Regions from separate parts of the Streptomyces sp. NPDC031049 genome, predicted to be linked through region 1. Evidence: riboswitches for the same ligand, from Rfam matches in the RefSeq annotation. Region 1 holds a riboswitch; each other region holds the start of a gene.
What was found. A riboswitch is a leader RNA that binds a small molecule or an ion and turns the genes downstream of it on or off. The one in region 1 is predicted to bind cyclic di-AMP.

Region 1 (7,353 bases):
TTGGCGACGCGCTCGGAGCGGGCCGGGGCGCCGGTCTTGATCTGGCCGCAGTTGGTGGCGACGGCCAGGTCGGCGATGGTGACGTCCTCGGTCTCGCCGGAGCGGTGGGACATCATGCACTTGAAGCCGTTGCGCTGGGCCAGCTCGACGGCGTCCAGGGTCTCGGTCAGCGAGCCGATCTGGTTGACCTTGACCAGCAAGGCGTTGCCGGCGTTGTCGTCGATGCCGCGCTGGAGGCGCTCGGGGTTGGTGACGAACAGGTCGTCGCCGACGAGCTGGACCTTGTCACCGAGCTCGGCGGTGATGGTCTGCCAGCCCTCCCAGTCCTCCTCGTTCAGCGGGTCCTCGATGGAGACCAGCGGGTAGGCCTCGACCAGCTCCGCGTAGTACGCGGTCATCTCGGCGGCGGTGCGCTCCTTGCCCTCGAAGACGTAGACGCCGTCCTTGTAGAACTCGGTGGCGGCGACGTCCAGGGCCAGGGCGACCTGCTCGCCGGGGGTGTAGCCGGCCTCCTTGATGGCCTCGATGATCAGGTCGAGGGCGGCGCGGTTGGAGTCGAGGTTCGGGGCGAAGCCGCCCTCGTCGCCGAGGCCGGTGGACAGGCCCTTGTTCTTCAGGACCTTCTTCAGCGTGTGGTAGACCTCGGTGCCCCAGCGCAGGGCCTCGGAGAAGGACTCCGCGCCGATCGGAGCGATCATGAACTCCTGGATGTCCACGTTGGAGTCGGCGTGCGCTCCGCCGTTCAGGATGTTCATCATCGGCACCGGCAGCACGTGCGCGTTGGGGCCGCCCAGGTAGCGGAAGAGCGGCAGGTCGCTGGCCTCGGAGGCGGCGTGCGCGACGGCGAGCGAGACGCCGAGGATGGCGTTGGCGCCGAGCGAGCCCTTGTTGTCGGTGGCGTCCAGGTCGAACATCGCCTGGTCGATCAGGCGCTGCTCGGTGGCGTCGTAGCCGACGAGCTCCGGGCCGATCTGCTCGATGACGGCCAGGACGGCCTTCTCGACGCCCTTGCCCTGGTAGCGGTTGGTGTCGCCGTCGCGGAGCTCGATGGCCTCGAAGGCGCCGGTGGAGGCGCCGGACGGGACGGCGGCACGACCCGTGCTGCCGTCGTCGAGGCCGACCTCGACCTCGACCGTGGGGTTGCCTCGGGAGTCCAGGATTTCCCGGGCTACGACGACGTCGATGGACGGCACGAGCATCTCCTTCGTGGGATGTGACGCTGTTGGTGCAGTTCCGCGGTGGCTGTGCGGGCCGGCCGTGGGGGCTCTGCGGGATGAGCCTAACCGGCTCCGGGCGATCGGCCAGCCGGTCACCCACCCTGTGGACAGAACCGAGAGTAAATTGTTTCCGAACGGAACAAAAGATCCGGACCAATGGAACCCGGTCCGGACGCGACCCCGCCCCGGTGCGTACGGGGGAAGACGCACCGGGGCGGGAGGCGGAGGGACCGCTGCTTACTTCAGGTGCAGCTGCTGGCCCGGGTAGATGAGGTCGGCGTCCTCGACGATGTCGTCGTTGAGCTGGAACAGCTTCTCCCAGCCGCCCTCGACGCCGTGCTCGGCGGCGATGGAGCTGAGGGTGTCGCCCTTGACCACCTTGTACTCGCCGTCGCCCTTCTCGACCTTCTTGCCGGTCGGGGTGGTGACGGTCTTCTTGCTCTCCTCGGCCTTGGGCGCGGCCGGGCGCTCCTGCGAACGGGAGGCCTTCTGCTCGGTCTCGCGGCTCTCCGTGGCGCCGGAGGAGCTGTTCGAGGAGCCGTTCGAGGAACCGCCGGTCCCGGTGGAGCCGCCACCGTTGTACGGGGTGCTGGACAGGTTCTTGCCGCAGACCGGCCAGGCGCCCTTGCCCTGGCCCGCGAGGACCTTCTCGGCGATCTCGATCTGCTGGGCCTTGGTGGCCTGGTCGGCGGTGGCCGCGTACTGGGTGCCGCCGTAGCCGGCCCAGGTGGAGGCGGAGAACTGAAGACCGCCGTAGTAGCCGTTGCCGGTGTTGATGGACCAGTTGCCGCCGGACTCGCACTGGGCGACGGCGTCCCACTCGGAGGCGGTGGCGGCGGAGGCGTTGCCGGCCGCCATCAGCGGGGCGGCGACGGCGGCGCCGGTGACGCCGGCGACGGCGATGGCGCGAGTGGCCTTGGACGGACGACGGTGCTTGCCCTTGCCGGAAAACAGCATGGTTGGATCCCCTCACCGACGCCTGCGAGGTGAGCTGTCGGGTTCGGGCCGGTTGAGTTGCCCGGCCGGGTCCCTTGCGGGACTCGGCTTCACCCCTAGCCGCTCGGACGCAACCGTCCTGCGCGGCACTTACCTTGGGTCCCCCGCTCCTGCCTGCGGCGCTTGACGCGACGACTGTTCCCGGACGGCCGCTGGCAGGATTCGGCGTTGCGGCAACCGGGGCCCGCGAATGGCGAGCGGTCATGACCGTAGCCACGCGCTCCGCGGATTTTCAAAGACGATCAGGGCTTCTGAGACCTATCTCTCACGGCGTTTAAAGCCGACATCAAGCCCGAACCGGGACACGAACTCCCGCTACTTTTCGCCCGATTCGGCACTCACTGCAAGCTTCTGACCGGGCAGAATGTGGTCGGGGTCGGCACCGACGGTCTCCTCGTTCGCGGCGTAGAGCGCACGCCACCCGCCGCTCAGCTCAAGGGAGTCCGCGATGCCCCAGAGGCTGTCGCCGGAGCGGACGGTGTACGTGCCGTCCGCGGCGTCGCGCGCGGCCGCGTCGCCGCGCGAGGCGTGCCGCCCGGCCGAGCCGTCCGCACGGCCGCCCCCGGCGCTCTCGTCCGCGCTCTCGCCGCGATGGCGGCCGGTGCCGGCCTGGCCCGTCTCGGCCGGGTCCGAAGGACCGGCGCCGTGGCCGGAGTTGTCCGAGTCGTCGCGCTTCGTGGTGGCCGGGTCGGAGGCGGAGCCGCTGGACGAACCGTTTTCGCCGGGCGTGTCGGACTCGACCGGTTCGTCCGCCCCGTCCGCTCCGTCCGCTCCCTCCGTCGCGGCGCCGGACGGAGCCGGCGGGCTCGCCGAGGGTGAGGAGCCGGAGTCCGGGGCGGTGGAGCCCGACTCGCCCGATCTATCCGGAGCATCCGAAGAGTCCGATGTGGGCGAGGTGGGCGAGGTGGGCTTTTTGGAGGTGTCGCTCCCCTGGTCCGACGACCCGTCATCCGCGGTGCCGCCGCCGACCGACGAGGGCGAGTCGTTCTCCAGTCCGGCGAGCAGTCCGCAGGTCGGCCACGCGGTGATGCCCTCGGCGGCGAGCAGCTTCTCGGCGACCGCTATCTGCTGGGCCCGGCTGGCCTGGTCGGCGCTCGACGCGTAGGCGAGCCCGCCGTAGGCCTCCCACTTGTCCTGGGTCAACTGCAGACCGCCGTAGTAGCCGTTGCCGCTGTTCTGGCTCCAGGCCCCGCCGGTCTCGCACTCGGCGACGCGGTCCCAGGCCGTGCCGTCGGCCGCGCTGGCACCGGAGGCCCCGAGGAGCGGGATCGCGATGGCGGAGCCGGTGACTCCGGCGGCGACGACGAGTGCCGGGGCCTGGCGGGGGCGACGGTGACGACCGTTCCCGGAGAGCATGCGAAGACCTTTCGGAGACAGCACTGACCGGCGCGGCGGGTGGGGCTCGGCGCCGCGCTGATCCGTGAACGTATAGGCAGACGATCACTTGTCACAAGTTCATGCCGCGCAGATCACGTGAAGATCACAGAAGTGAACGTGTGTCACCTTTGCGTGGCCGGCGCGTCGTTCCCGGGCACCGGGGTGAAGGACACCGGCAGGGTGCGCAGTCCGCGCATGATGAGCCCGCCGCGCCAGCGCAGTGCGGCGGGGTCCTCGGCGAGCCGCAGATCGGGCAGGCGGGTCAGCAGGGTGGCGAGCGCGGTCTGGCCCTCCAGCCGGGCGAGCGGGGCGCCGAGGCAGTAGTGGATGCCGTGGCCGTAGCCGAGGTGCTGGTTGTCCCGGCGGGCGAGGTCGAGCGTGTCGGGGTGCGTGAACCGCTCCGGGTCGCGGTCGGCGGCGGCCAGCACGACGAGGACGGGGTCGCCGGGGGCGATGTCCTGTCCGCCGATCGTGAGGGGCCGGGTGGCGAACCGCCAGGTGGCCATCTCCACGGGGCCGTCGTAGCGCAGCAGTTCCTCGACGCCGGTCTCCAGCAGACCGCGGTCGCCGGCGGCCAGGGAGCGCTGGAGCCGGGCCCGCTGCTCGGGGTGGGTGAGCAGGGCGTAGGTGCCGTTGCCGATGAGGTTCACCGTGGTCTCGAAGCCCGCGAAGAGCAGGATGAAGGCCATGGCGGCGGCCTCGTTCTCGGTGAGGTGCTCGCCGTGGTCGGAGGCGCGGATCAGGCCGGAGATGAGGTCCTCGCCGGGGACGGGCGCGGCGGGCAGCGCCTCGCGCTTGCGGTGGATCAGGTCGGCGAGGTAGCCCCGCATCTTCTTCACCGACCGGGCGACGCCGCCCCGGGGCCCCTTGCCGTGCCGGATCATCATGCCCGCCCAGTCCCGGAAGTCGTCCTGGTCCTCGCGCGGGACGCCGAGCAGGTCGCAGATGGCGTAGATGGGCAGCGGGAAGGCGAACTCGTGGATCAGGTCGGCGGAGCCCTGCGGGGCGAACCGGTCGATGAGTGTGTCGGCCAGCTCCTGCACCCGCGGCGCGAACTCCGCCACGCGGCGGGGCGTGAACGCCTTGCTGACCAGCCGGCGCAGCCGGGTGTGGTCCGGCGGGTCGATGTTGAGCAGATGGGTCATCAGCTCGGCCTTGCGCTCGCCGGGGATGCCCGTCTTGCCCTTGGCGTGCGCGGGCTCGTCGTGGTGCGCGGGGTTCTTGGACAGCCGCGGGTCGGCGAGCGCCTGCCGGGCGTCCGCGTACCGGGTGACCAGCCAGGCCTCCACCCCGCTGGGCAGCTCGGTGCGGTGCACGGGCGCGTGCCGGCGCAGCCAGGCGTACGCCGGGTAGGGGTCGCTCGCGAACTCCCAGGTGAAGAGGTCGGGGGCGGGGGCGGACGAGGGGTGGGGCTGGTGCTGGTCGGTCACGTGTCGACGGTATCCGGCGGGCGGGCCGGCGGCTCAGCCCCGGGTTACGTGCCAGTACCGGACGATCCGGCCGGCCTGGGCGGCGAAGCGGGCGTACCGCTGCTCGGTGCACCGGACCTCGACGTAGGGGGCGGCCAGCCAGACCGTACGGCCCCGGGTGGTGCGGACGCGGACCCGGTGGGCGCCGTGGCCGCGGCCGGTCTTCTCCTCCACGGTGACGGACTCGACGTCCGCCCACGGCACGGACCGCCGCCACAGCGGACGGCCCGTGCGGATGCCCGTCGCGTCCACGACGGTCTTGCCGAGGGCCACGTTGAGCAGGAACGGGGACAGGGCCAGCAGGGCGATCCCCAGGACGTCGAAGAACGTGACGTGCCCGAGCGACACCCGGACCAGCCCGGTGGCCCCCCACACCGCGCACACCAGGGTGAACACCAGCGAACGTCCGCGGTCGGGGGTGCGGAACTCCAGGCGTCCACCGGGCCGCGGGGCCCTCCTGCTCGGCACGGCGGGTCAGGCGCTGTAGAGGAAGTAGGACAGGCAGACCCAGGCGAGGACGCCCGACAGCATCGTCCACACGCCCCAGGACGGCGGCTCGTACTCCTTGGACTCGATCTTCTCCCCGGCCGCCTTCCTGCGGTTGAGCTCCTTCCGCCGGCCGCGGGGGAAGAACAGCATGAGGGACAGCAGGGCCAGACCACCGCCGAGGCTGAACAGCAGCATGCTCAGCGGCTCTCCCTTGGCGAGCCCGAGGCCGACGCCGCCACTGAGCGGAATGAGCGTCCACAACAGTGGAGCCCGCTGACGCCAGTTCACAGTGACGATGCAGTAACTGAGCGAAAAGACGGCGGAGCCGAGGACAAAGGTGACGAACGCGAGCTCGCGGGACGCGTCAGGCATGGAGGGCGGTCACCCACCGAACAGGGCGAAGGACACACAGATCCAGGCAACGATCGCCGTGATCACCACCCACGTCACCAGTTGCGACGGCTCGAATTCCTTGGACTCGACCTGCTCACCGGCTGCCTTCCTCCGGTTGAGCGCCTTGACCCTGCCCGGAGGGTAGAAACCGCCCAGGGCGGCCAGGGCCAGCGCGCCTCCCAAACTGAAGAGGATCATGTCGAGTGACTCGCCCTTGGCCAGTCCGATGCCGATGCCGCCGCTGAGCGGGATGAACATCCAGAGCAAGGGTGTCCGCTGACGCCAGTTCACTGTGACGGCACAGTAACTCAGTGCGAAGAATCCGATACTCAGGCCGAAGAACAGAAGAACAAACTCATGGGACGGGCGGGGCATGTCGATCCTCTTGGTGTCGGGCGGAAGGTGGGAGGCGGTGAGAAGCCCCGCGGGGTGCCCGAAGACTTCCGGGCACCCCGCGTCGGCAGACCCCTGTCAAGGGATCAGCCGGCGAACTCCTTTCTGAGGCCGAGCCAGCCTCCGACGTTGGCGGCCGTGGTGTGGAGGCCGATGGACGCGCGTCCGACTCCCCGCTCCATCGCACTGGCCCCCTTGTGGGCAAGTTTGATGCCGGGTCCGGACAGGCCATCGCCCAGCGCGGCGCGGGCCCCTCGGGCCACGCCACCGCTGCCGATGATCAGCTTGCTGGCCGCACCCGCGCCCCCAAGGGTAATGGCCGCTGCCGTACCGGCCAGCTGGCTGACGGCCTCCTGATTCTTGCCGTTGGCCGCATAGATCGCGGCCGACCCGATCCCCGTCACCGCGGAGACGGCGCCCAAGCCGGCGGCGAACCCTGCGGTCGGCGGGAACATCGCCAGGACACCCGCCGCTGTGCCGGTGATCGTACTGACATGGCCCAGAATCTGTGCGGCCCGTTCACTGGTGACGGCCCTGCCCACCTTCTTCACGCCGGACCAGGTGGACTTCGCCACTCTCTTGGTGACCGAGGCGGCCTTCTTCACCCCTCGTTTGATCGCGCTCTTCGCCTTGGAGTAGGTGCGCTTCACCGCCCGGTAGGTCTTCTTGGCGTACTTCTTGACCACCCGCACGGTGCGCTTGACGACCTTCTTGGCCGCTCGCGCCACCTTCTTGGCGACCCTCTTGACCTTCTTCGCGACCTTCTTGACGACCTTGGCGACCTTCTTGACGGCCTTCTTGACCTTCTTGACGGCCTTCTTGACGACCTTCTTGACCTTCTTGGTGACCTTCTTGACGGTCTTCTTGATGGCGTTCTTGATCTTGCCGAAGAACAGGCCGTCGGGGTCGGAGAAGGAGACCGGGTTGTTGTTGGCGTACGCGTAGGGGTTCATCCGCTGCGACTCGGTGTAGTCGACCAGCGGGTCCACGCTGATGAACCGGCCCAGCTCCGGGTCGTA
Region 2 (7,353 bases), on a different contig from region 1:
ACCGTCCGGGCGGCGCGGCGGGCCGCGACGGCGGCGATGACGACGGCCGCGAGCGTCACCGAGAAGGCGCCCGCCAGCACGCCCCAGAGGGTGGGTCCGGGCGCGGTCTGCGTGGAGCGGACCGTGAACAGCACGGCCGCGCAGCCGCTGAGGGCCACGGCGACGGGCGGCAGGACGGCGAGTCGCAGCAGTTGGGACCGTATGTGGGTCTCGGGCAGCGCGGGAGCGGTGCGGGCGGCCGGCCGTCCGTGCCGCCCGCCCTCGCGTCGGTCTGCGCGCGCGGCCGGGGCGCGGAGGTGAGACATCGGTGTCCTCGTACTGGTCCGTCAGGGGTGGCGTGCTCACGCGTGGTGCGCCACGCGGGCATGCGCCATCGCGGTGTCGGCCGTGGGACCGCGACACGGTCTCCTGTCGCCCGACGGACACTCACGGTAGTCGCCTGCCCATCATGTGCGGTGGGCAGTTGACAAAGTCCCCCGGGCATCGTCCCGCTCTGGTATGAGGCCTCGTACGACAGACCGATAAGCCGGTGAGACACCCGCTCCGGAACAATGCGAGACCGGTCGGAACCGATCAGAGACGGTCACGTTCGGTGACATCGGTGGGGCTCGCCGAGTGGCGATCCGCCGGCCGGCGCTCCGTCCACGCGGGCGTGCCGCAGCACACGCCCGCGGACACGGCGCGGGAACGGCGCCCCCTGCCGCCGGGCAGCCCCTCGGACGCGGCGAGGTGCCGCCGGGGCGGCTCAGCCGCCCGGTGTCACCGGCTCGCCCGCGGTGCCGAGGCCGCCGCCGGGCACGACGGGCGCACCGCCGGTCCGCTGCCGGGGGCGGCGCCAGTGGGGGTCCAGGGGTGCGGACACCGACCGCCACCAGGGAGCGGCGGGAATCAGTCCCCCGGGTTCGAATGGCTCCCCGGGCCGCGGCAGGGCGACCGCCTGGCCGGCCTCGTCCGCCACGTCCTTGGTCCACTCACCGGGCTCCGCCCACGGGTGCGGGGCCAGTCTGAAGGTCCCCCAGTGGATCGGCAGCAGGACGCCGGCGTCGGCCGCCCCGCCCTGGAGGTCGAGGTGGGCGCGCAGGCCCTCGTCCGGGGTCATGTGGATGTCCGGCCAGAACGCGGAGTACGCGCCCACCTGGATCATGGTGGCGTCGAAGGGCCCGTGCTCGGCGCCGATCTTTGCGAAGCCGTCGAAGTACCCGGTGTCGCCGCTGTGGTAGACGCGGTGTTCCGCACCGGCGACGACCCAGGAGGCCCAGAGCGTGTGCTGGGTGCTGCGCAGCCCGCGTCCGCAGAAGTGGCGGGCCGGCGTGGCGGTCAGGGTGAGGCCGCCGGCCTTCGTCGACTCGTGCCAGTCCAGCTCGCGCAGCCGGCCGGCGGGCACCCCCCAGTGCTCCAGGTGAGCGCCGACGCCCAAGGGCGCGGCGAACAGGGTGTCCGTGCCGGCCAGCGCCTTGATGGTGGGCATGTCCAGGTGGTCGTAGTGGTCGTGCGAGACGACCACGACGTCGACCGGGCCGAGGGCGGCGAGCGGCACGGGCACCCGGTGCAGCCGCCGGGGCCCGGCGAACGCGAACGGCGAGCAGCGCTCGCCCCACACCGGGTCGAACAGCACGCGCTGCCCGTCGATCTCGGCGAGCACGCTGGAGTGCCCCAGCCAGGTGAGGCGGAGCCCGGTGGCCGGCGGACGGGACAGGTCGGCGAGCGTGGTGGCGTGGGTCGGGACCGGGCCCCGGGGGGCGCGGCGCACGCGTGCCTCCCGGTCGAAGTAGATCTTCGCGAAGTCGCGGGCCGAGCCGGAGGGCCGGGTCCGGGCCGGGCCGCCGGGGTTCTGGAAGGCACCGTCCCTGAAGTGCGGCGAGGTGCGGATGCGCGCCATGCGCTCACCGCTGGGGTCCGCACCGAAGGCGGCCGGCCGCAGGGCTCGGGACGCTGAGCTCGAAAGACGGAAGCCGGCCACGGTACCTCCAGGTGGAGTGAGTCAGGATTTCATTATGGTCCGGCGCACCGGCACTCCCGCCGCCCGCCCGCGCCCCGGGCCCGGCAGCGGGCCTCCCCGCGCCACCGCCCCCGGAAACGGATTAGGGTGACCGGCGTGGCCAGGGTTCGATTGAGTGTGCGAGAAAGGCGCGAGGAACTGCTCGGCGCGGCGATCGAGCAGATCGCGGCGCGCGGCGTGGCCGCGGTGCGGATCTCCGACGTGGCCTCCGCGCTCGGCGTCAGCAACGCGCTGGTGCTCTATCACTTCTCGACCAAGGAGAAGCTGGTCGCCGCGGCGTTCGCGCAGGCCGCCCAGGACGATCTCGCACGACTGCACAAGCTGCTCGGCCGCCGCACGTCGGCGTTACGGAGGCTGCGCGCGGCGGTGCGCTGGTACGCCCCGACCGGCCAGGCCAAGGGCTGGCGGCTGTGGATCGAGGGCTGGGCGGCGGCGCTGCGCGAACCGGCGCTGCGCCAGGTGGCACGGGACCTCGACGCGCAGTGGAAGGCCGCGATCGAGGCGGTCATCGCCGAGGGCGTGGCGGCGGGCGAGTTCCCCTGCCCGGACCCGGCCGGCGCCGCGCTGCGGCTGACGGCCCTGCTGGACGGGCTGGCCGTGCAGCTGACGTCGTACGGCGGCACGGTCTCGCGGACGCGCGCCCAGGAGTGGGTGGACGACGCGCTCGCCCGGGAACTGGGTGTGGCGCGGGAGGCGTTGACCGCGTCACGCAGGTGAGCGCGGCCGACGCCCGTTCCCCGGACGGCCGTGGGGCCGTCGCCCGTCCCGCTCAGGCCACCGACGCGATCCGCATCCGGATGTCGTCCGGCGACAGGGCGCCCTTCGCGGTCACGTGGTCGCCCGACGACTGCCCGCGCAGCCGCCTCCCGATCCACGGCACCAGGTACTCGCGCGCCCACTGGACGTCGTCCCGCCGGACGTCGAGGGTGCCGCGCGGCGGCAGCGGCGGCCAGGGCTGGTCCGGGTCGGCCGGCACCGGCAGCCCGAGCACCTGCCCGGCGCGCAGCGCCACACGCGTGTGCCCCTCGGGCGACAGGTGCAGCCGGTCCGCGTCCCAGGCCCGCCGGTCCTGCACGCTGCGCAGCGACCACAGGTCGAGCACCGGGCAGCCGTACCGGTCGGCGACGGCCCGCACATGCCCGTTGTAGGTCGCGATCTTGCCGCGCAGGTGTTTGAGGACGGGCACGCCGCGGGTGTCGAAGCCGGTCGTCACCATCACCGTGCCGGCGACCGCGGTCAGCCGGGCGACCGCCCGTTCGAACCGCTCGGCCACCTCGTCCGGGTCGCTGCCGGGCCGGATGATGTCGTTGCCGCCCGCGCAGAAGGAGACCAGGTCCGGGGCGAGTTCCACGGCCCGGGGCACCTGGTCGGCCACGATCTGGTCGAGCAGCTTCCCGCGGACGGCGAGGTTGGTGTAGCGGAAGTCGCCCTCCGGTCGCCGGTCCGCGAGCAGGACGGCGAGGCGGTCGGCCCAGCCGACGAACGCCCCGTCGGGGCCGGGGTCGCCGACGCCCTCGGTGAAGCTGTCCCCCACCGCGACGTACGACCCGATCACTGATCTGCTGTCACTCTTCGAATCGTCTGCCACGTCGCACCATGATTCACCCTCGAATGTGACCTACGCGACCGTAGGAAGGGGTTGACGAGCGGTGAGAAAGACCACGCCCCGCCGCACCTAAAGTGTTCGCCAACTCCGGAATATCCGGCGGGGTCTTCCGGCCCCGGACGCACCGAAGGCCGGACCCGGGGATCGGGATCCGGCCTTCGGTGGCGCGAGAGACCTGAGCGTCAGAGGGAGACGCCCTTGGAGCGCAGGTAGGCGACCGGGTCCACGTCGGAGCCGTAGTCCGGCGTGGTGCGGATCTCGAAGTGCAGGTGCGGTCCGGTGGAGTTGCCGGTCGAGCCGGAGAGGCCGACCTGCTGGCCCGCGCTCACGGACTGGCCGCTGGAGACGGAGAGCGAGGACAGGTGGGCGTACTGGGCGTAGTGGCCGTCGGCGAGCCGGATGACGACCTGGTTGCCGTAGGCACCGGCCCAGCCGGCCGAGACGACGGTGCCCGAGCCCACGGCCTTCAGGGAGGTGCCGGTGGGGACGGCGAAGTCGACGCCGGTGTGGTAACCGCTGGACCACATGCTGCCCGACTGGCGGTACGGCGTCCCGAGGGTGCCGCCCGGCACCGGGGAGGCGAAACCGCTGGAGGCGGTGGAGGTGCCCGCGGACTGGGCCTTGGCGCCCTCGTCGGAGGACTCCTGCTGCGCGGCGCCCGAGGACGACTTCTCCTGGGCGGCAGACTTCGCCGGCTTGTCCGACTTGCTCTGCTTGCTGGACTTGCCGGACTTGCTCGACTTGTCCGCCATACCGGCGCCCGCCTCGGCCTTGCCGCCGATGGTGAGCTTCAGGCCCGGGTGGATGAGCGACGGGTCCTCGCCGACGGCCTGGAGGTTGTCGGCCCACAGCTGCTGCCAGCCGCCGGCGACGTCCTGCTCGTCGGCGATCTTCGCGAGGTAGTCGCCGGCGCGCACGGTGTAGGTGCTCTCGTCCGAGGACTTCCCGGCCTGGTCGAGGTTCTTGCCGGCGGCCTTCTGCTGGGCCACCGGAAGGGAACTCACGGCCTTTTCGGGCACGTTGTGCGCGGGAGCGGCGTGCGCTCCGGCGGCGCCGATGAACGGCAGCGCGAGCGCGGCGCCACCGGTGGAGGCCGCGGCGATGGTACGGGTCAGACGCTGGGTCTTGCTGCGACGGTGCTTACCCTTCGCGGGCATGGCGCATTCCTCTCCGGCGCCTGCGAGGTGAGCTGTCGGGTGCGGGCTGGAGATGCCCGGCCGTGCCGAAGCGCGGCTTTACCCCTAGCCGTTCCGGGAACCGGAACAGGCGGTTGTACCTGTGGGTCCCCCGCTCCTGCCGTGTACGGGTGATGGATGGGTGCGGGCTCCGGTCGGCGGCAGGATTAGGCGTCCGTCCGGATCGGTGGTGAACGTAAGGGACCAAGACGCACAGGAACAAGCGGCGGTTTCCGGATTCGGGGATTTCGCTTGATCCTTTGCCGGAATGCGCCGTCACACTCCGTCGATTCCTGGGCCGCCGTCACCCGCAAACATCCTTGAAAAGCACGTGAATTACGTGGACATGACGGGCAACGCACCGTCACGGATATGACGCTCCTCACGCACCCGTCCGCCAGCCTCCCTTATTCCAGAGCGAGTTGGAATGAAGGCACCAATTCGGACAGAAGGCCTGAAAGACTCAATGGAGAATTATCCGGTCGCCGTTCCTGCCGTTCCCCTGCCTGTGGACAACTCATTGCCCCAGGCAAGGGATGCCGTATCGTCGAGTCGGTGCCCGTCGACGAGCAGCGCCGGCGGGGCGGAGTGGGAGGAGTCCCCGTGACGCAGCAGGTCCCGTCGACCGAGCCGGAGCTGTCCGGTGTGCGCAATTTCCGTGACGTGGGCGGACTGCCGACCGCGGACGGCCGGCGGGTGCGGTACGGAGTGCTGTACCGCAGCGGTCACCTCGCGCACGCCACCGCGGAGGACGCCGCGTTCCTCGGCTCCCTGGGTCTGCACACGATCTTCGACTTCCGCAACGCGGCCGACCAGAAGCTGGAGGGCCCCGACGTCGCGCTGCCGGGCGTGCGCAATGTGAACCTGCCGCTGTCCGACCCCGCCGACGGCGCCGAGTTCTGGAAGATGATCCGCGACGGCGATCTGGACCAGCTCCGGGAGATCCTGGCGGACGACAAGGGCGCCCAGCGGATGATCGCCTCCTACCGCATGATCATCAAGGAGCGCACGGCGGAGCACTCCCAGGTGCTGCACGCCCTCGCCGAGGACAGCGTCCCCGCCCTGATGCACTGCGCGGCGGGCAAGGACCGGGCCGGTCTCTCGGTGGCGGTGACGCTGCTCGCCGTGGGCGTGGAGCGCGACGCCATCGTCGAGGACTACCTGAAGTCGGGCGCCGCGCACCGCCGCTACAAGGTGCGTCGCGGCGGCGACTCCGCCTCGGCCTACTCCCCCGAGGTCATGGAGCTGCTCAACCCCCTGTTCGACGCGCGCGCCGAGTATCTTCAGGCGGCCTTCGAGACGATCGAGGGGACCTGGGGCGGCGTCGACGGCTACCTGGAGCAGGGCCTGCGGATCACCCCCGAGACCCGGCAGCGGCTGCGCGAGCGACTGCTCGACTGACCCCGGCTCCCCGGGGCGCGGCGCTTTGGTCCCCGGCCCCCCGGCCGGGGCCGCCAGGCCGGCGCCGGCTACTTGGCGCCGACCTCGAACAGCAGGTAGACGAAGGCCGCGAAGACGTGCCCCACGGCGATGTAGACGATCAGCCGCACCCACAGGGCACGCGGGAACTTCTCCTCCATGTCGCTCATGGCGTCTCTCCGGTGGTGGGGCCGAGGCACATCGTGGCCGCGGGGCTCTGCAACAGGGTGTGGACGAACAGCAGGTCGACGCCGTCGGTGTCCATGGCGGCGATCCGGTGCGGGGTGAGCGAGTCGAAGTGCGCGCTGTCGCCGGGCACCAGCCGGTGCACGGTGTCGCCGAGCCGCAGCCGCAGCCGGCCCCGCAGGACGTGGAGCCACTCCTCGCCGGGGTGCACGCGCACGATGTCGCCCTGCGACCCGTAGGGCGCGTGGACCCGCAGCGCCTGCATCCCCCGCCCGGCGGCGCCGGCCTGCCAGTACGTCCAGCCGCCCGCCGGCGTCGGCTCCATGTCGGCCGCCCGGACGACCGCGTCCTGGCCCGCGACGGTCTCGCCGAGCAGCTCCGAGACCGTCGTACCGTAGATCCGGGCCAGCGCGAGCAGCATGGGCAGCGACGGCTGGCGCTGTCCGGTCTCCAGCCGGGAGAGATGGGCGGGCGACAGCCCTGCGGCACGGGCCGCCGCCTCCAGGGTGAGGGCGGCCCGCCGGCGCAGGGACCGCAGCTGCGGTGCCACGACGGACACCGCGTCGGCGGCTCCGTCCGGCGGCGCGGACTCGGGAGTGCTCATGCCTCCATTGAGCCCGACGTTTGCCCAAGGGGCAATTTTCTTGCCTGGGAGGCAAAGGCGTCCCTCAGCGGGGACATGGGCCGGGTCAGGGCCCCGGGTGGCGCCCGGCCCCGGGTGCCCCTAGCGATTGGCCACCGCCTGCTTCACCAGTGTCCTGCCGAAGTCCCACACCAGGCCGCCACCGTTGTGCGCGTCGTCCATGACCTCGGTGAAGGCGTCCACGAACCGGTCCACCTCCCGCTCCCCGACGATCAGCGGCGGGATGAGCTTGATCACCTCCAGGTGGTCGCCGGAGACCTGGGTGAGGATGCGGTGCCGGTGCAGCAGCGGGGCGACGACCATCTGCGCGAACAGCCCCTTGCGG
Region 3 (7,353 bases), on a different contig from region 1:
GGCAGGAGGACCACCACCGCCGGGCAGACCACCACCGCCGCGGACGCCCCCGCACCGCCACCGCAGCCACGTCGCCCCCAGCTGCTCGGCCAGGCGCCCCATCTGTTCGGCGAGCCGGGTCTTCCCGGTGCCCGCGACCCCTTCCACCAGCACCAGCGCCGGCGCGCCGCCCTCCCCGGCCAGCGCCCGCCGCACCAGGGCGCGCCACGACTGGTCACCGCTCGTACTCACACCGGCCACCCCTACCGCTACCGCGACCCGACAGGCATCCAGGCGGTCGCGGCCGACATCGTAAAACCGACCTCTTCCGATCGAAGAGTGGCGAGATCCTTTCGGTATGGAGCGCGTGGGCCGCACACGGCGTATCCGGCGCACCCGGCGCGCCCGGATTCCCGCGACAGCGGCACGGCCGGTGCGGTGCGCCCGCCCGGCGGTACGTAGCGTTGTCCGCGACGCCACCACCCGCCCGCCCGCTTCCGCCCACTGCCCGGAGCCCGCCCATGCCCCTGCCCTACGTGCTGTTGTCTGCCGCCGTCTCCCTCGACGGCTACCTGGACGACACCGGTCCCGAGCGGCTGCTGCTGTCCGGACCGGCCGACTTCGACCGGGTGGACGAGGTACGGGCCTCCGTGGACGCCATCCTGGTCGGGGCCGGCACGATCCGGGCCGACAATCCGCGGCTGCTGGTCAACTCCCCCGAGCGGCGCGCCGCCCGGGTCGCCGCAGGCCGGCCGGAGTACCCGCTGAAGGTCACCGTCAGCGGCACCGGTGAGCTGGACCCGGCGGCGAACTTCTGGCACACCGGCGGCGACAAGGCCGTCCTCACCACCGAGGGCGGCGCCGAACGGGCCCGGGCGCTGGGACTCGCGGCCGACGTCGTGGCACTGGGCGCGCGGGTGGAGTGGCGGGCCGTACTGGAGTACCTGCACGACGAACGGGGCGTACGGCGGCTCATGGTGGAGGGCGGCGGCACCGTCCACACCCAGTTGCTGCTCCAGGGCCTCGCCGACGAACTCCAGCTGGTGCTCGCGCCGTTGTTCGTCGGCGACCCGGACGCGCCCCGCCTCTTCGGTCCCGGCGGCTACCAGCGCGGCCGGCTGCGCCTGGTGGAGACGCGGCGGATCGAGGACGTCGTCCTCATGCGGTACCTGCCCACGGCTCCCGGGACCGGGGCCCTCGCCTCCGCCGCCGACCGGCACTGGCTGGCGCTCGCCTGCGAACTGGCCGAGCTGTGCCCGCCGTCCACGACGGCGTTCAGCGTCGGGGCGGTCGTGGTCGCCGCCGACGGCACGGAACTGGCGCGCGGGCACTCCCGGGAGGGCGGGGACCCGGTCGTGCACGCGGAGGAGGCGGCCCTCGCCAAGGTCGACCCGGCCGACCCGAGGCTCACCACCGCGACGGTGTACAGCAGCCTGGAACCCTGCGCCCGCCGGGCCTCCCGCCCCGCGCCCTGCGCCCGGCTGATCCTCGACGCCGGCGTGCGCCGGGTCGTGACCGCGTGGCGGGAGCCGGACACGTTCGTCGCCGGCGCCGACGGGAGCGGGGTGCTGGCGGCGGGGGGCGCGGAGGTGATCGTCCTGGAGGAGTACGCCGGGCGGGCCAAGGCGCCCAACCACCACCTGCTGGGCTGACCGGACCGACCCGGTAACCCCGCCCGCCCGGGGCCGTCCGCCTGTCCGCAGTCGCCCGCCTGTCCGGCAGCTGTCCGCCTGTCCGCCCGCCCGGCAGCCGCCCTCCCGGGGCCGCCGATCGGCCCAACCCGACCTGCGTCCCGCCACCGCCCCGGGCACGCTGCCACTGACCGTCCCGGAGGCCGACGCGGAGGTGGCAATGAGGTCAGTGGGCAGGCGGGCGACGGCCCTGGTCGTCGGGATTCTCGCCGCGGGACTGCTCGCCGCGTGCGGTCAGGAACCGGGCAGCCGGTCGATGGTGCGCACGCTGCCCGCCGACACCGAGTTCACCCACCCCGGTGTCCTCGTGACCAAGGCCCAGCTGGACACCGTACGCAAGAACGCCACCGCCGGGAAGGAACCCTGGCTGACGGCGTACCTGAGCATGCGGGACAGCGACTACGGCTCCTACAGGCACCGGCCCCGGCCGGCGGCCACGGTCTTCTGCCCCGCGGGGAAGGAGGCGGGCCGCGGCTGCGAGGAGGAGCGCGAGGACGCCATCGCCGCCTACACCCAGGCCCTGCTGTTCGCCGTCACCGGCAAGGAGCAGCACGCGGCGAAGGCCCGGCAGATCATGGACGCCTGGTCGGCGAAGCTGACCGAGCACACCGGGGACAACGCCGGGCTCCAGGCCGGGTGGACCGCCTCGACCTGGTCCCGCGCCGCCGAGATCGTCCGGCACACACCGGGCGGGGGCTGGCCGGCCGACCGGGTGCGGCGGTTCGAGAAGATGCTGCGCACCGCCCATCTGCCCGCACTGACGAAGAAGGTCCCCGACTTCAACGGCAACTGGGACCTGATCATGACCGACGGCGCCGTCTCCGCCGCGGTCTTTCTCGACGACCACAAGGCCTTCAACGACGCCCTGGAGCGCTTCCGGGACCGGGTGCCCGCCTACTTCTACCTGGAGAAGGACGGCAAGCTGCCGCTCACCCCCGCGGGCAGCACCATCGCCACGCCGAAGCAGCTGGCGTCGTACTGGTTCGGCCAGACGGTGTACAAGGACGGCGTCACCCAGGAGACGTGCCGCAACTTCGCGCACGTCGGCTACTCGATCGCCGCCGCCGCGCACATCGCCGAGACCGCGTGGCACCAGGGCGTCGACCTGTACGGCGAGGCCGAGGACCGGCTGAAGGCCGCGCTCGCCCTGCACGCCCGCCACCAGCTGGCCGGCTCCGCGCCGAAGTGGCTGTGCGGCGGCAAGGTCGAGCGGAACATGGGACCCGACCTGGAGGTGCTCCTCAACCACCTGGAGAACCGGCTCGGTGACTCCGTCCCCGACGCGCACAAGCTCGCCGTGAAGACGCGGCCGGCCGGCACCGACGATCTCTTCGTCTCCTGGGAGACGCTGACCCACGCGGACAATCCGGGGCGGTGACAGGGGGCCTGCGGGGGTGGTGGGGCAGGTCACGGGAAACCCGTGTGCTTCGGGTCCCGCGGATGACGTATGCTGGTGACACAACGACGCGGGGTGGAGCAGCTCGGTAGCTCGCTGGGCTCATAACCCAGAGGTCGCAGGTTCAAATCCTGTCCCCGCTACTGAAGGCCGACGGCCGGGACCCATCAGGGTTTCCGGCCGTCGGTGCGTTCGGCGTCGGTGCGTCATCCGGTCGGCCCTCACCGCTCGCTCCCCGCCCCCGGTCCGGCAAACCTGGACGGGCGGGACGGCAAGCGGCATGGACGTGCGCGTGGCGGGAGACGAGTTGGTGCGGCCTGGTGATCTGGACGGGGGGCCGGACGAGAGGCCGTACGGCCGTCCGTACGCAAGGCCTCACGAAGGGGCTCACGATCCCGGCCGCAGGTCCGGCCCCGGCCCTCATCCGCCGCCCGTACCCGCCGCCGGCGCCCCGTGGCGGCGGCGGCCCGCCGTGCGGACGCTGGTGCGCCTGCTCCCGGTGCTGCTGATCGCCGTCGGCGCCGTGTACGACCTCCTCACCCCCCGCTACTTCACCGCCGGCCCCCTCTACACCGCCGCGCCCCTGACCGCGGCCCCGCTCTACTCGCGGCGCGGCACCGTGCTCACCGGGATCGCGACCGTCGCCGTGGTGGTCACGTTGCAGCTCACGCTCGGCGTCGCCCACCAGATCGACTCGATGACCGAGCTCGTCACGATCGCGACGGTCGCGGTCCTCGCCGTCCTGGTCAACGCGCTGGTCCGGCGCACCGGCGAGCGGCTCGCCTCCGCCCGTGAGATCGCCGAGGCCGCCCAGCGGGCGGTGCTGCCCGAGCCCGCCGGGCGGATCGGCGGCTTCGAGATCGCGGCCTGCTACGAGGCGGCCCAGGCGGGCGCCTTCATCGGCGGCGACCTGTACGCCGTGCAGGACAGCCCGCACGGCGTCCGGCTCATCGTCGGGGACGTGCGCGGCAAGGGCATGGGCGCCGTGGGGGCCGTGGCCGTCGTGATCGGGGCGTTCCGGGAGGCCGCCGAGCAGGAGGCCACGCTGGAGGCGGTCGCGCAGCGGCTGGAGCGGGCGCTGGCCCGCGAGGGCGCCCGCCGGGAAGGGCTGGACGACTTCGAGGGCTTCACCACCGCCGTCCTCGCCGAACTCCCGCACGGCGACGGCGTGGTGCGCCTGGTCAACCGAGGCCATCCACCACCGCTGCTGCTGCACGCCGACGGCGCCCTGCGCACCCTGACCGCCCGCGACGCCGCCCTGCCGCTCGGCATGGGGGAACTGGGCGTCTGGCCCGACCGCGCGGAGGAGGCCCGCTTCCCCGGCGGGGCCACGCTGCTGCTCTACACCGACGGGCTGTCCGAGGCCCGTGACGCCCGCGGTGCCTTCTACGATCCCCGGGAGCGGCTCGCCGGACGCGTCTTCGGCCACCCCGTCGAGCTGCTCGACGTGCTCGCCGAGGACGTGCGCCGGCATGCGGGCGGTGGCATGGCGGACGACATGGCGCTGCTCGCGGTGCGCCGGCCGCACCGCCCTTGATCATTGTCACGAGCGGTGACCGGCCAGGCGCCCTCCGCATAACAACTGATATACCGTCAGGCGTCGAGGGGTGAAGGATGGCGGGCGAGGGCGGGCTGAGGTGCGGTCAAGTCGCCCGTTTTTCGCCGGTCGTGAGGCATGCGTCCGTGCCGAAATCGTTAATGATCAAGAGGAACGGCTTGGAATAAGAGCCCCGGGTCTATTAACGTTCGATAACGCAGCGCGGTCGTCCCAGCCGTCACAGAAGGCGGCTCCGTGCGCACGCGCCGAATCCTGCGCAGAGATGCACAGGAACCGGGGAACCACCACCTTGGGGTGAATCGGGCGTATGCCGCCGTGGAGACACGGCCCGTTTACGCGCGTAGGAGACCTTCCTGCTCCGAACCCGTCAGCTAACCCGGTAGGCGGAGAAGGAAGGAAAGGAGTACGCCCACGTGGCGTCCAACCGGCCTGCCCCCGAGGCCCCGTTCGTGCCCAGCCAGCGCGACGGCGACACCTTCGCCTACGGCGCGCCCACCCGCGACGAGGGCCCGTGGGAGGAGTGGAACCCCACCGCGGAGTCCGTCCGCCCCGTCCGCGGCCGGCACCGCGTCGCCAAGCAGCGCGGCGGACTCGCCCGCAGCTCCACCGTCCTCGGCGTCGGTGTCATAGCGGCCGTCGGCGCGGGCGGTATGGCCAGCGCGCAGACCGGCAAGCCGCCGGTGTCGATCTCCATGCCCGACCTGCCGAACGTCGGCTCCCTCATCTCCGACGAGGAGAAGGCCCCCGAGGGCTCCGCGACGCCGCTCAGCAACGTCGCCGTGGCGTCGTCCGCGGACACCGAGGAGGGCGCCGCCGACGCCGGTGAGTCGCTGCGGGAGCGGATCCTGGCGCAGGCCGAGCAGCAGCAGGCGCAGGTCGAGAGCAAGGCCGCCGCCGAGGCCCGGGCCGCCGCCGAGAAGAAGGCCGCGGAGGCCGCCGAGAAGGCGGCTCAGGAGGCCGAGGCCAAGGCCGCCGCGGCCAAGAAGAAGGCCGAGGAGGAGGCCCGCAAGAAGGCCGAGGCCGAACGGCTGGCCCAGCTCGCCAAGCAGTACACGCTGCCGACCTCCTCGTACACCATCTCCTCCACCTTCGGTCAGGCCGGCGCCTACTGGTCCTCCGGCTACCACACGGGCCTCGACTTCGCCGCCCCCACGGGCACGCTGCTCAAGGCGGTCCACAGCGGCACCATCACGTCGGCCGGCTGGGACGGGTCGTACGGCTACAAGACGGTGCTCACCCTCGACGACGGCACCGAGATCTGGTACGCCCACCAGTCCTCCATCAGCGTCAGCGTCGGCCAGAAGGTCACCACCGGAGACGTCATCGGCCGCGTCGGCGCCACGGGCAACGTGACCGGCGCCCACCTCCACATGGAGGTGCACACCGCGGACGGCGGCGGGGTCGACCCGCTGGCCTGGCTGCGGAGCAAGGGCCTCAACCCCTGACGGCCGCCCCGCACCGAACCCCGGCGGTCCTGACGGCAAACCCCCCGACGTCAGGGCTGCCGGTTCCGGTTCACGGGCGGTACGGCTGGTGGGAGGCCGGCGGGGGCCCGTACGGGCCGTAGGGCGCATGCGGTGCACGCGAGGCATACGCTCCGTGTGGTGCATACCGTGCATACGTTGCATACGGCGCATGCGGGACGTACGCCGGCCAGTGCAGGGCGTGGGCCGTCAGCACCGGCACCGGAGGCGCCGTGGCCCGTGCCGCGTAGTCCAGCGCCGGGCGGGCCGCCTCCCTGCGGCGCCACAGCTCCTCCAGCAGCCGGCCCTCCCGTACGACGAAGTCGGCGCCGGCCCCGCCCCGGCCGACCCGGTGCCGGAGGAGGGCCAGCGACGTCGCGTGCGCCTCGTACTCCGCCACCGCCCGTGCCGCCGCCTTCCCGGCGTGGCGGCGGGCGTACTCGCGGGCGATGCGGCGGGCGCGCATCGAGCCGAGGGCGAACGGCTCGGCCGGTGCCAGCCAGCCGGCCGCCACGTACACGGGCAGCTCGGTCCGCACCGTGCGCAGCTCCCGCTGCCGGGTCCGGATCACCAGCCAGGTCAGCAGCCCGAACACCGGGACCATGAAGGCCGCGTACACGGCGAAGAAGCCGTACTCGCCGAAGGACGCCGAGCCGTTCCACAGGGCGTGCAGGCCCATCGCGAGCAGCTGGCCGGCCGATGGCAGCAGCAGACGGCGGACGCGCCAGGCGGCGGGGGCGATCGCGGCGATGCCGAAGCCGATGCCGGTGAGGACCGTGAAGAGCGGGTGGGCGAACGGCGACATCACGACACGGACGAAGAACGTCGCCGCGGTGACGGAGGCGATGCCCTGGCCGCCGGTGAGCTGGTCGGTGCCGAAGGCGGTGCCGAGGTAGAGGATGTTCTCGGTGAACGCGAAGCCGGTGGCGGTGACGCCGGCTATCACGACGCCGTCGAGGATGCCGGTGAAGTGGTGTCTGCGGAAGAGGAAGACCAGCAGGACCGCTGCGGCCTTCGCGGTCTCCTCGACGACCGGGGCTATGACGGTGGCGCCGAGGGTGTCGGCGCCGGTCGGGTCGGCGGTGGCGGTGGCTATCCAGCGGGTCGCGAAACTGTTGGCGACGATCGCTATCAGCGCGGCGGCGCAGGCGCCCCAGGCGAAGGAGAACAGCAGGTTGTGCCATGGGCCGGGGTCCACCCGGTCCAGCCAGCGGAAGGCGGCCAGGAGGAGGGGCACGGGCAGGACGGCGAGTCCCAGGCCGACGA
Region 4 (7,353 bases), on a different contig from region 1:
ACCTGCACCGGGCCGATGCTCAAGAACCCTTCGATCTCCCGCCGAACCCCAGGCCTCACCCGCTCGAACCCAGGCCTCACCCACCCGAACCCACGCCTCACCCACCCGAATTCAGGCCTCACCCACCCGAACCCAGGCTTCCCCCGCCGGCCCCCCGGCCGCTCCCGCCGCGCGCGCCATGCCCCGGCCATGTGCCCACCCCCTGTCGCCTGCCTGCTCCCCGCCTGCCCGTTCCCCGCCTGCCCGTTCCTCGCTGGCCTGCTCCCCGCCCGCCGTCACGGCCTGCGCAGCCGCGCCGCGCCCCTCAACGTCCGTACCGCCAGCGACGCCAGCCGTGGCCGGGTGCGGACGAAGCTCTGTGCCCGGCGCGCGGGCTCGCGGCCGAGCCACTGCCAGACGGCGCCCGGCCCGGGGCGGATCACGGCCCCCTCGTAGACGGCCAGTTCACCTGTCTTCAGCGAGTCCTTGTACTCGGCGGCGCCGCGCCCCATGTCGAGCAGGCCGATGCACTCGGCCGCCGCGGCCTCGGCCATCCGCAGATGCAGCACCAGCCCCGGCGAGTACTTCGCGTACTGAGGGTCGTACGCCGGGAACCAGCAGGCCAGCACCGTCGCCGAGCGCAGCCCGAAGTGGGCGGCGACCGGCCGGCCGCCCGCGTAGAGCACGGAGAGCGTGCCGGTGCACTCCGGCGCCCGGGTCTCGGCGAGCCCGCCGACCAGCCGGGTGATCCACTCCTGGGCGAACCGGTCCCGGCGCCCGGTCCTGCGGTACTGCGCCGACTTCCACGCCATCAGCGTGCGCAGCACGGCCGGGTCCCGTTCGTCGAACACGAACCGCACGTCCCCGACCTGGCGGCCGAGCCGCCGCTCCTTGGCCAGCGTGGTCTTCAGGAACTTCGGCGACCGCGCCCGCAGCACCTCTTCGTACGCCGCGTAGCCGCGCTCCACGTCGATGACATGGGCGGCATGCCGTTCGGCGGCGTACGACAGGAACAGGTCCTGCTCCGCCTCCAGGTTGTCGAAGGCGAAACCGGACAGCGAACAGGCCCGCAGCAGGGCACGCGTGTCCGGCACCAGCCCCTGGGGCAGCACCGCGCCCTGGCAGTCCGAGACACCGAGGCCGATCGCCCGGCCCTGCCCCAACGGCCCCCGCTCGTACGGCAGGAACCCGGCCGGTTCCCGCCCGTCGTACAACACCGCCACCCGCGCCCCGGGCCGCACCCGCCCCACGGCACCGGTGAACTCCGGTTCCATGAACGGGTTGCGCGGCGCCCGCGACTTGGCGCGCAGCTCCCGCCAGTGCTCCTTCTCCCCCTCGCCCAGCTCCCCGGGCCTCAGCACACGCACGCGTCCGACGCTCAACTCGACCCCCCGATCAAGTCCCCCCTGGACACAAGGAAGGTACCCCCGGGGGGAGCCCGGACGGTAGGTAGCGGACCATGTTGTTGCCAATCGGTGCAGAGGCCTTGCACAGTCCTTTAATCGGCTGTAGCCCCCGATGCGTCAGTATTCGGACACAAACGTCCTCGTGTGCGCCTGTTGTTGTCCGCGAGCGGTGCCTTCCTGTGCCCAAGCGTTCCGGGGGTGAGTCGGGGGGACGCGATGTCCGTATTCTCTGATCATGGACCCCACCGCATATGCCCTCGTCGCCACCGACCTCGACGGAACGCTTCTCCGAGGCGACGACACCGTGTCCGACCGGTCGCTCGCCGCGCTCGCGAGCGCGGCCAGGGCGGGTGCGCGGCATCTGGTGGTGACGGGACGACCGGCGCCCAGGGTCCGGCCGCTCCTCGCCGACCTTGGCTGCACGGGGCTCGCGGTGTGCGGGCAGGGTGCGCAGGTGTACGACGCGGGGGCGGACCGCCTGCTGTGGTCGGTGACCCTCGAGCGGGAGCTGGCGGAGACCGCGCTGGGCAAGATCGAGGCCGAGGTGGGGCAGGTGTACGCGGCCGTCGACCAGGACGGGGTCGACGGACTGACACTGATCGAGCCGGGCTACCTGATGCCGCACCCGACGCTGCCCGCCGTGCGGGTCGGCCGGCGCGACGACCTGTGGAGCGCGCCGATCAGCAAGGTGCTGCTGCGCCACCCGGACCTGTCCGACGACCAGTTGGCGGCGACCGCGCGCGCGGTGGTCGGTTCGCTGGCGACGGTCACGATGTCCGGACCGGGGACCGTGGAGCTCCAGCCCTGCGGGATCACCAAGGCGACCGGTCTGGCGCTGGCCGCCGAGCGGCTGGGGGTGAGCCCGTGGCGGACGATCGCGTTCGGCGACATGCCGAACGACATCCCGATGTTCGACTGGGCGGCCCACGGAGTGGCGATGGCCAACGCCCACCCCGAGCTGCGGGCGGTGGCGGACGAGGTCACATTGTCGAACGAGGACGACGGCATCGCCGTCGTCCTCGAACGACTGTATGGGGGCTGAGCCCGTTCGTATGGGCGATGAGTCCGTCTCCACGGGGGTGAGTCGGTCGTGGAGTGACGGGTGACGGGCCGTCCCCGTTGCTCAGTACGGGCCGAAGACGTTGTCGATCGAGCCGTACCGGTCGGCCGCGTAGTTGCACGCCGCCGTGATGTTCGCGACCGGGTCGTACGGGTCCCAGGAGGTGCCCGGCACGTGGTAGGCCCGGAAGGTCGGGTCGATGACCTGGAGCAGACCCTTGGACGGGGTGCCGTTGATCGCGTTGATGTCCCAGTTGTTGATGGCGTACGGGTTGCCGGACGACTCCCGCATGATGTTGCGGTGGATGCCCTGGTACGAGCCCGGGATGCCGTGCTGGGCCATGACGTCGAGCGCCTGGCGGATCCAGCCGTCGAGGTTGTTGGAGTAGGCGGTCGACGCGGCGGGCGCGGCGGCCGGGGCGGCCGACGGTGCGGCGGACGCGCTGGTCGCGCCGATGAGCGGCAGCGCCAGTACGGCGGCGCCGGTGCCGGCGATGGTGAGCTTGCGGGCGATGCGCGAGATCCGGGCGTGGCGGATGGTGCCGGTTGCAGGCATGCGAAAGGTTCCTCTCCTACGCCTGCGAGGTGAGCTGTCGGGTTCGGGCGGGAGGTGCCCGGCCGCGCCCTGACGGGCGTGGCTTCACCCCGAGCCGCTCCGGTCGGCGACCGGCGCGGCGACTTACCTGGGTCCCCCGCTCCTGCCGTGCGTGAGTTGGTCGGTCGTCGGTTGTCCGTCCGGGCGGTGGCAGGACTCGGCGTCCGCCCGACAGGCCGGGAACGTATGCGAGGGCACATGTCCGGAACAAGTGCAGGATTCACACAACCCGCCCTTTGCCCATGATCCATCGCCTTTGGGATGCTTGATCCTTTGCGAGTGCAAGGCTCAACTGACGTACGGGCAGCGGGAGGCAGGGTGGTGCGGGGTGGTGGCGCGCCGGGTGTGGCGCGTGAGCCATTTCACCCGCCTCAACAAGCGTGGCAAATCGGGCAATGCGCCCAACTATCCCTCAACCGCCCACCCGTGCTTGGGATCGACGGCGTGCGCCTCGCGCGGGTGACGTTCACGGACGGCCGGGCGTTGGAGAAGGGGACGCGGAGGGGGAGAGTGATCTTCGGTGGGAGGCCAGGGCGGCCGGGGGCGACGTACGGGCGATCCTTCGCGTGGGGGTGGGTGATGCCTTGCCGCGTCGAGGCTCCCGGGCCGCGCCCGGATGCCGGCGTGTCGCCGTGGGCGTCCCGGGTACCGGATGCGCGTCGCGGTCGCGCGCGCCCGTCGATATCGATCAAAATTTGCTCATATCACCTGATCAAAAACATACCGTTCATGATCCGATACCGACCGGCCTGTAGCGGTGGGCGCTAGCGGTGATCGAAACGTGACCGGATACGCTGACTCGAGTGATGGCAGCGACCTATCGACAAACCGGGTAACCGCCAGTAGACACCAGCAGACAGGAGACCCCTCGTGACCGTCGTCGGGCCGTTCGGGCTGAGCGTGCGGGACCAGGCTCTGGAAGCCGATGTCCAGGCCGGGATGGCGGCTGTCGAGGAAGGGTTGCTCGAGGCAACCAAGAGCGAGGTGCCCTTCATCACCGAGGCCGCCCAGCACCTGGTGCGGGCCGGCGGCAAACGGTTCCGTCCGCTGCTGGTGATGCTCTCGGCGCAGTTCGGCGACCCCTACGCCCCCGGGATCGTCCCGTCGGCCGTCGTCGTCGAGCTGACCCACCTCGCCACCCTCTACCACGACGACGTGATGGACGAGGCCGCCGTGCGGCGCGGCGTGCCCAGCGCGAACACCCGCTGGGGCAACTCCGTCGCGGTCCTGACCGGCGACTTCCTGTTCGCCCGGGCGTCGCAGATCCTCGCCGACCTCGGCCCGGAGGCGGTCCGGGTGCAGGCCCTGGCGTTCGAGCGCCTGGTCACCGGCCAGATCCTGGAGACGGCGGGGCCGCAGGACGGCCGTGACCCGGTGGAGCACTACCTGGACGTGCTGGGCGGCAAGACCGGCTCGCTGGTGGCCGTCTCCTGCCGGTTCGGCGCGATGATGTCCGGGGCCGACGAGACGGTCGTGGACGTGCTCACCCAGTACGGCGAGCGGCTCGGCGTCGCCTTCCAGCTCGCGGACGACGTGCTGGACATCGCCTCCGACTCCCATGAGTCCGGCAAGACCCCGGGCACGGACCTGCGCGAGGGCATCCCGACCCTCCCGGTGCTGCGGCTGCGCGAGCGGGCCGCCCGGCTGGGCCGGGCCGAGGACCTCGCCCTGTGCGAGCTGCTCGACTCCGACCTCACCGACGACGCGCGCCACGCGGAGGCGCTGCGCCGGCTGCGCGCCCACCCCGCGCTGGAGCAGGCCCGCCGGGACACCGTGCGCTACGCCGAGGAGGCCCGCGCCGCCCTGGCCCCGCTCAAGGAGTGCGACGCCAAGACCGCGCTGGTGGAACTGTGCGACGCGGTGGTGCACCGGGCGGGTTGATCCCGGCCGCGGTCGCCCCCTTCTTCTCTCGCGTCCGCCCCTTCTTCTCCCGCTTCCCCTTCCGCTTGCTCCCCCTTCCCCTCCCGCACGTGTGACGTGCGCCACGAGACCCCTACTGGTCGGGGGAGGTTCACTCCCTCGGTGTCATACCCCAGCAGTACGCGGAGTTGGCTCCGCGGGCTGACGCTTCGCGGCGGCCGATTTGGTCAGATGGACACCACGGAAAACACCACTCCTCACCGATTCGGGTGAGAATGGCGGCACAAGGGGTGGACGAGTGCGAGGTCTCGAGTCAGCCGCCGCCGACGACGGAGGTAGGGCACACATGGCACCGTACGAATCCGACGGCATCACGACCGCCGGACAGGACGAGGAGCGCCGGGCGGAGCGGCGGCGCAAGGCCGCGCGGTACGTCGTCCCGGTCACGGTGATGGGCGTGGCGGCAGCCGCGATCGGGCTCGTTCCCGCGATCGCCGACTCCGGGGACCCCGACCTGCCGGAGATCACCGCGCAGCAACTCATCGAGAAGATAGCCGAGTCGGACGTCGAGCAGCTCTCCGGCACGGTGAAGATCAGCACCGACCTCGGGCTGCCGGACCTCGGCGGTCTGGAGAGCGGCCTGATGTCCGGTGGCCCCGGCGCGGGCCGGGAGGACGGCTCGGCCGCCGACCCGTCGGCCCGTCTGACGGAGCTGGCCTCCGGCACGCACACGCTGCGGGTCGCCGTCGACGGCCCCGACCGGCACAAGGTGTCCCTGCTCCAGGACGCCGCCGAGTACAGCCTGATCCACGACGGCAAGGACGTCTGGGGCTACGACAGCAAGTCCAACGAGGTCTACCACGCCACCGTCTCCGACCGGGCCGACAAGTCCCGCGAGGAGATGCCGGCCACTCCGAAGGACTTCGCGGAGGAGGCGCTGAAGGCGGCCGACGACACCACGTCCGTGACCGTGGACGGCACCGCCCGGGTGGCCGGACGCGACGCCTACCGGCTCGTCATCGACCCCAAGCAGTCCGGCACGACGGTCGGTGCGATCACCGTCGCCGTGGACGCCGAGACCGGGATGCCGCTGAAGTTCACGCTGACCCCGGCGAGCGGCGGCGCCGCCGTCGTGGACGCCGGCTTCACCCAGGTCGACTTCGCCGAGCCGGCCGCCTCGACCTTCGACTTCACCCCGCCCAAGGGCGCGAAGGTCACCGAGGACGGCGAGCTGGACGCCGGGTCCCGGGCGCCGGAGCACGGACAGAAGGCCGAGGAGGACCTCGCCAAGGACCTCCAGGGGCTCGAGGTTCTGGGCGAGGGCTGGAACTCGGTCGCCGCCTTCGACACCGGCGGGCAGGGCCTGCCGACCGGCTCCGCGGGCGGCGCCGGCGGCGACCTGGGCGGCTTCCTGAACTCTCTGGGCGACCAGGTCACCGGCACCTTCGGTTCGGGCACGGTCTTCAAGACCCGTCTGATCAACGCCCTGGTCACCGAGGACGGCAAGGTCTACGTCGGCGCCGTCACCAAGGAGGCACTGGTCAAGGCCGCCGACGCGGGGAACTGACCCGCGGGCACGAAGACGCACACACATCCGGGCACGCCCGAGCGTGCGCGCACGACGAGGGGAGGAAGCCGATGGGCGCACCGGCCGGGGACGACGCCGTGATCGCCACCCGCGGGCTCACCAAGCGCTACCGCGGCGGGCAGCTCGCCGTCGACGGTCTCGACCTGACCGTCCCGGCGGGCAGCGTCTTCGGCTTCCTCGGCCCGAACGGCTCGGGCAAGACCACCACCATCCGCATGCTGATGGGCCTGATCGCGCCCACCTCGGGCACCGCCCGGGTGCTGGGCCGGCCGATGCCGGGGGCGGCACGAGCCGTGCTGCCCCGGGTCGGCGCCCTCATCGAGGGCCCGGCCCTGTACGGCTTCCTGTCCGGCCGCGACAACCTGCTGCGCTACGACGCCGCCGACCCGACGGCCGATCCGCGCACCCGGCGCGAGCGGGTCGCGGCGGCGCTGGACCGGGTCGGTCTCACGGCCGCCGCGGGCAAGAAGGCGAAGGCGTACTCGCTGGGCATGAAGCAGCGGCTCGGCCTGGCGGCGGCCCTGCTCCAGCCGCGCAGCCTCCTCGTCCTCGACGAACCGACCAACGGGCTCGATCCCCAGGGCATGCGGGAGATCCGCACCCTGGTGCGGGAGCTGGCCTCCGACGGTACGACCGTCTTCCTCTCCTCCCATCTGCTGGACGAGATCGAGCAGGTGTGCACGCACGCCGCCGTGATGGCGCAGGGCCGGCTGATCACCCAGGGCCCGGTCGGCGAACTGGCGGCGGGCGCCCGCGGCCGGCTGGTGGTGACCACCCCGGACCCGGCCGACGCGGCCCGGGTGCTGAAGGAGCAGGGCGCCGGGGACGTGGTCGCCGCCGAGGACCGGGTGACGGCGGAGCCGCCG

Region 2: another riboswitch for cyclic di-AMP. It lies ahead of ACZ45Q_RS13675 (M23 family metallopeptidase); the one in region 1 lies ahead of ACZ45Q_RS25515 (transglycosylase family protein).
Region 3: another riboswitch for cyclic di-AMP. It lies ahead of ACZ45Q_RS22005 (M23 family metallopeptidase); the one in region 1 lies ahead of ACZ45Q_RS25515 (transglycosylase family protein).
Region 4: another riboswitch for cyclic di-AMP. It lies ahead of ACZ45Q_RS28700 (transglycosylase SLT domain-containing protein); the one in region 1 lies ahead of ACZ45Q_RS25515 (transglycosylase family protein).

Annotation. Positions count from the first base shown of each region.
Region 1 covers NZ_JBVIGC010000016.1:96,395-103,747, reverse strand. The annotation lists gene eno (phosphopyruvate hydratase) at 1-1,193, opposite strand, end outside; gene ACZ45Q_RS25515 (transglycosylase family protein) at 1,455-2,174, opposite strand; cyclic di-AMP (ydaO/yuaA leader) riboswitch at 2,179-2,345, opposite strand; gene ACZ45Q_RS25510 (LysM peptidoglycan-binding domain-containing protein) at 2,529-3,569, opposite strand; gene ACZ45Q_RS25505 (cytochrome P450 family protein) at 3,713-5,020, opposite strand; gene ACZ45Q_RS25500 (PH domain-containing protein) at 5,054-5,527, opposite strand; gene ACZ45Q_RS25495 (hypothetical protein) at 5,534-5,920, opposite strand; gene ACZ45Q_RS25490 (hypothetical protein) at 5,930-6,316, opposite strand; gene ACZ45Q_RS25485 (RHS repeat domain-containing protein) at 6,421-7,353, opposite strand, start outside.
Region 2 covers NZ_JBVIGC010000007.1:3,560-10,912, reverse strand. The annotation lists gene ACZ45Q_RS13695 (sensor histidine kinase) at 1-305, opposite strand, end outside; gene ACZ45Q_RS13690 (MBL fold metallo-hydrolase) at 746-1,960, opposite strand; gene ACZ45Q_RS13685 (TetR family transcriptional regulator C-terminal domain-containing protein) at 2,096-2,716, shown strand; gene ACZ45Q_RS13680 (SGNH/GDSL hydrolase family protein) at 2,769-3,554, opposite strand; gene ACZ45Q_RS13675 (M23 family metallopeptidase) at 3,788-4,762, opposite strand; cyclic di-AMP (ydaO/yuaA leader) riboswitch at 4,767-4,924, opposite strand; gene ACZ45Q_RS13670 (tyrosine-protein phosphatase) at 5,384-6,181, shown strand; gene ACZ45Q_RS13665 (DUF6126 family protein) at 6,250-6,369, opposite strand; gene ACZ45Q_RS13660 (helix-turn-helix domain-containing protein) at 6,366-6,989, opposite strand; gene ACZ45Q_RS13655 (aspartate aminotransferase family protein) at 7,110-7,353, opposite strand, start outside.
Region 3 covers NZ_JBVIGC010000013.1:16,232-23,584, reverse strand. The annotation lists gene ACZ45Q_RS22030 (helix-turn-helix transcriptional regulator) at 1-231, opposite strand, end outside; gene ACZ45Q_RS22025 (dihydrofolate reductase family protein) at 501-1,631, shown strand; gene ACZ45Q_RS22020 (alginate lyase family protein) at 1,831-3,048, shown strand; tRNA gene ACZ45Q_RS22015 (tRNA-Met) at 3,136-3,209, shown strand; gene ACZ45Q_RS22010 (PP2C family protein-serine/threonine phosphatase) at 3,539-4,603, shown strand; cyclic di-AMP (ydaO/yuaA leader) riboswitch at 4,858-5,025, shown strand; gene ACZ45Q_RS22005 (M23 family metallopeptidase) at 5,038-6,069, shown strand; gene ACZ45Q_RS22000 (PrsW family intramembrane metalloprotease) at 6,140-7,353, opposite strand, start outside.
Region 4 covers NZ_JBVIGC010000021.1:6,918-14,270, reverse strand. The annotation lists gene ACZ45Q_RS28715 (glycosyltransferase family 2 protein) at 1-17, opposite strand, end outside; gene ACZ45Q_RS28710 (GNAT family N-acetyltransferase) at 276-1,346, opposite strand; gene ACZ45Q_RS28705 (HAD family hydrolase) at 1,621-2,427, shown strand; gene ACZ45Q_RS28700 (transglycosylase SLT domain-containing protein) at 2,509-3,000, opposite strand; cyclic di-AMP (ydaO/yuaA leader) riboswitch at 3,005-3,173, opposite strand; gene ACZ45Q_RS28695 (polyprenyl synthetase family protein) at 3,910-4,920, shown strand; gene ACZ45Q_RS28690 (LolA family protein) at 5,246-6,466, shown strand; gene ACZ45Q_RS28685 (ABC transporter ATP-binding protein) at 6,538-7,353, shown strand, end outside.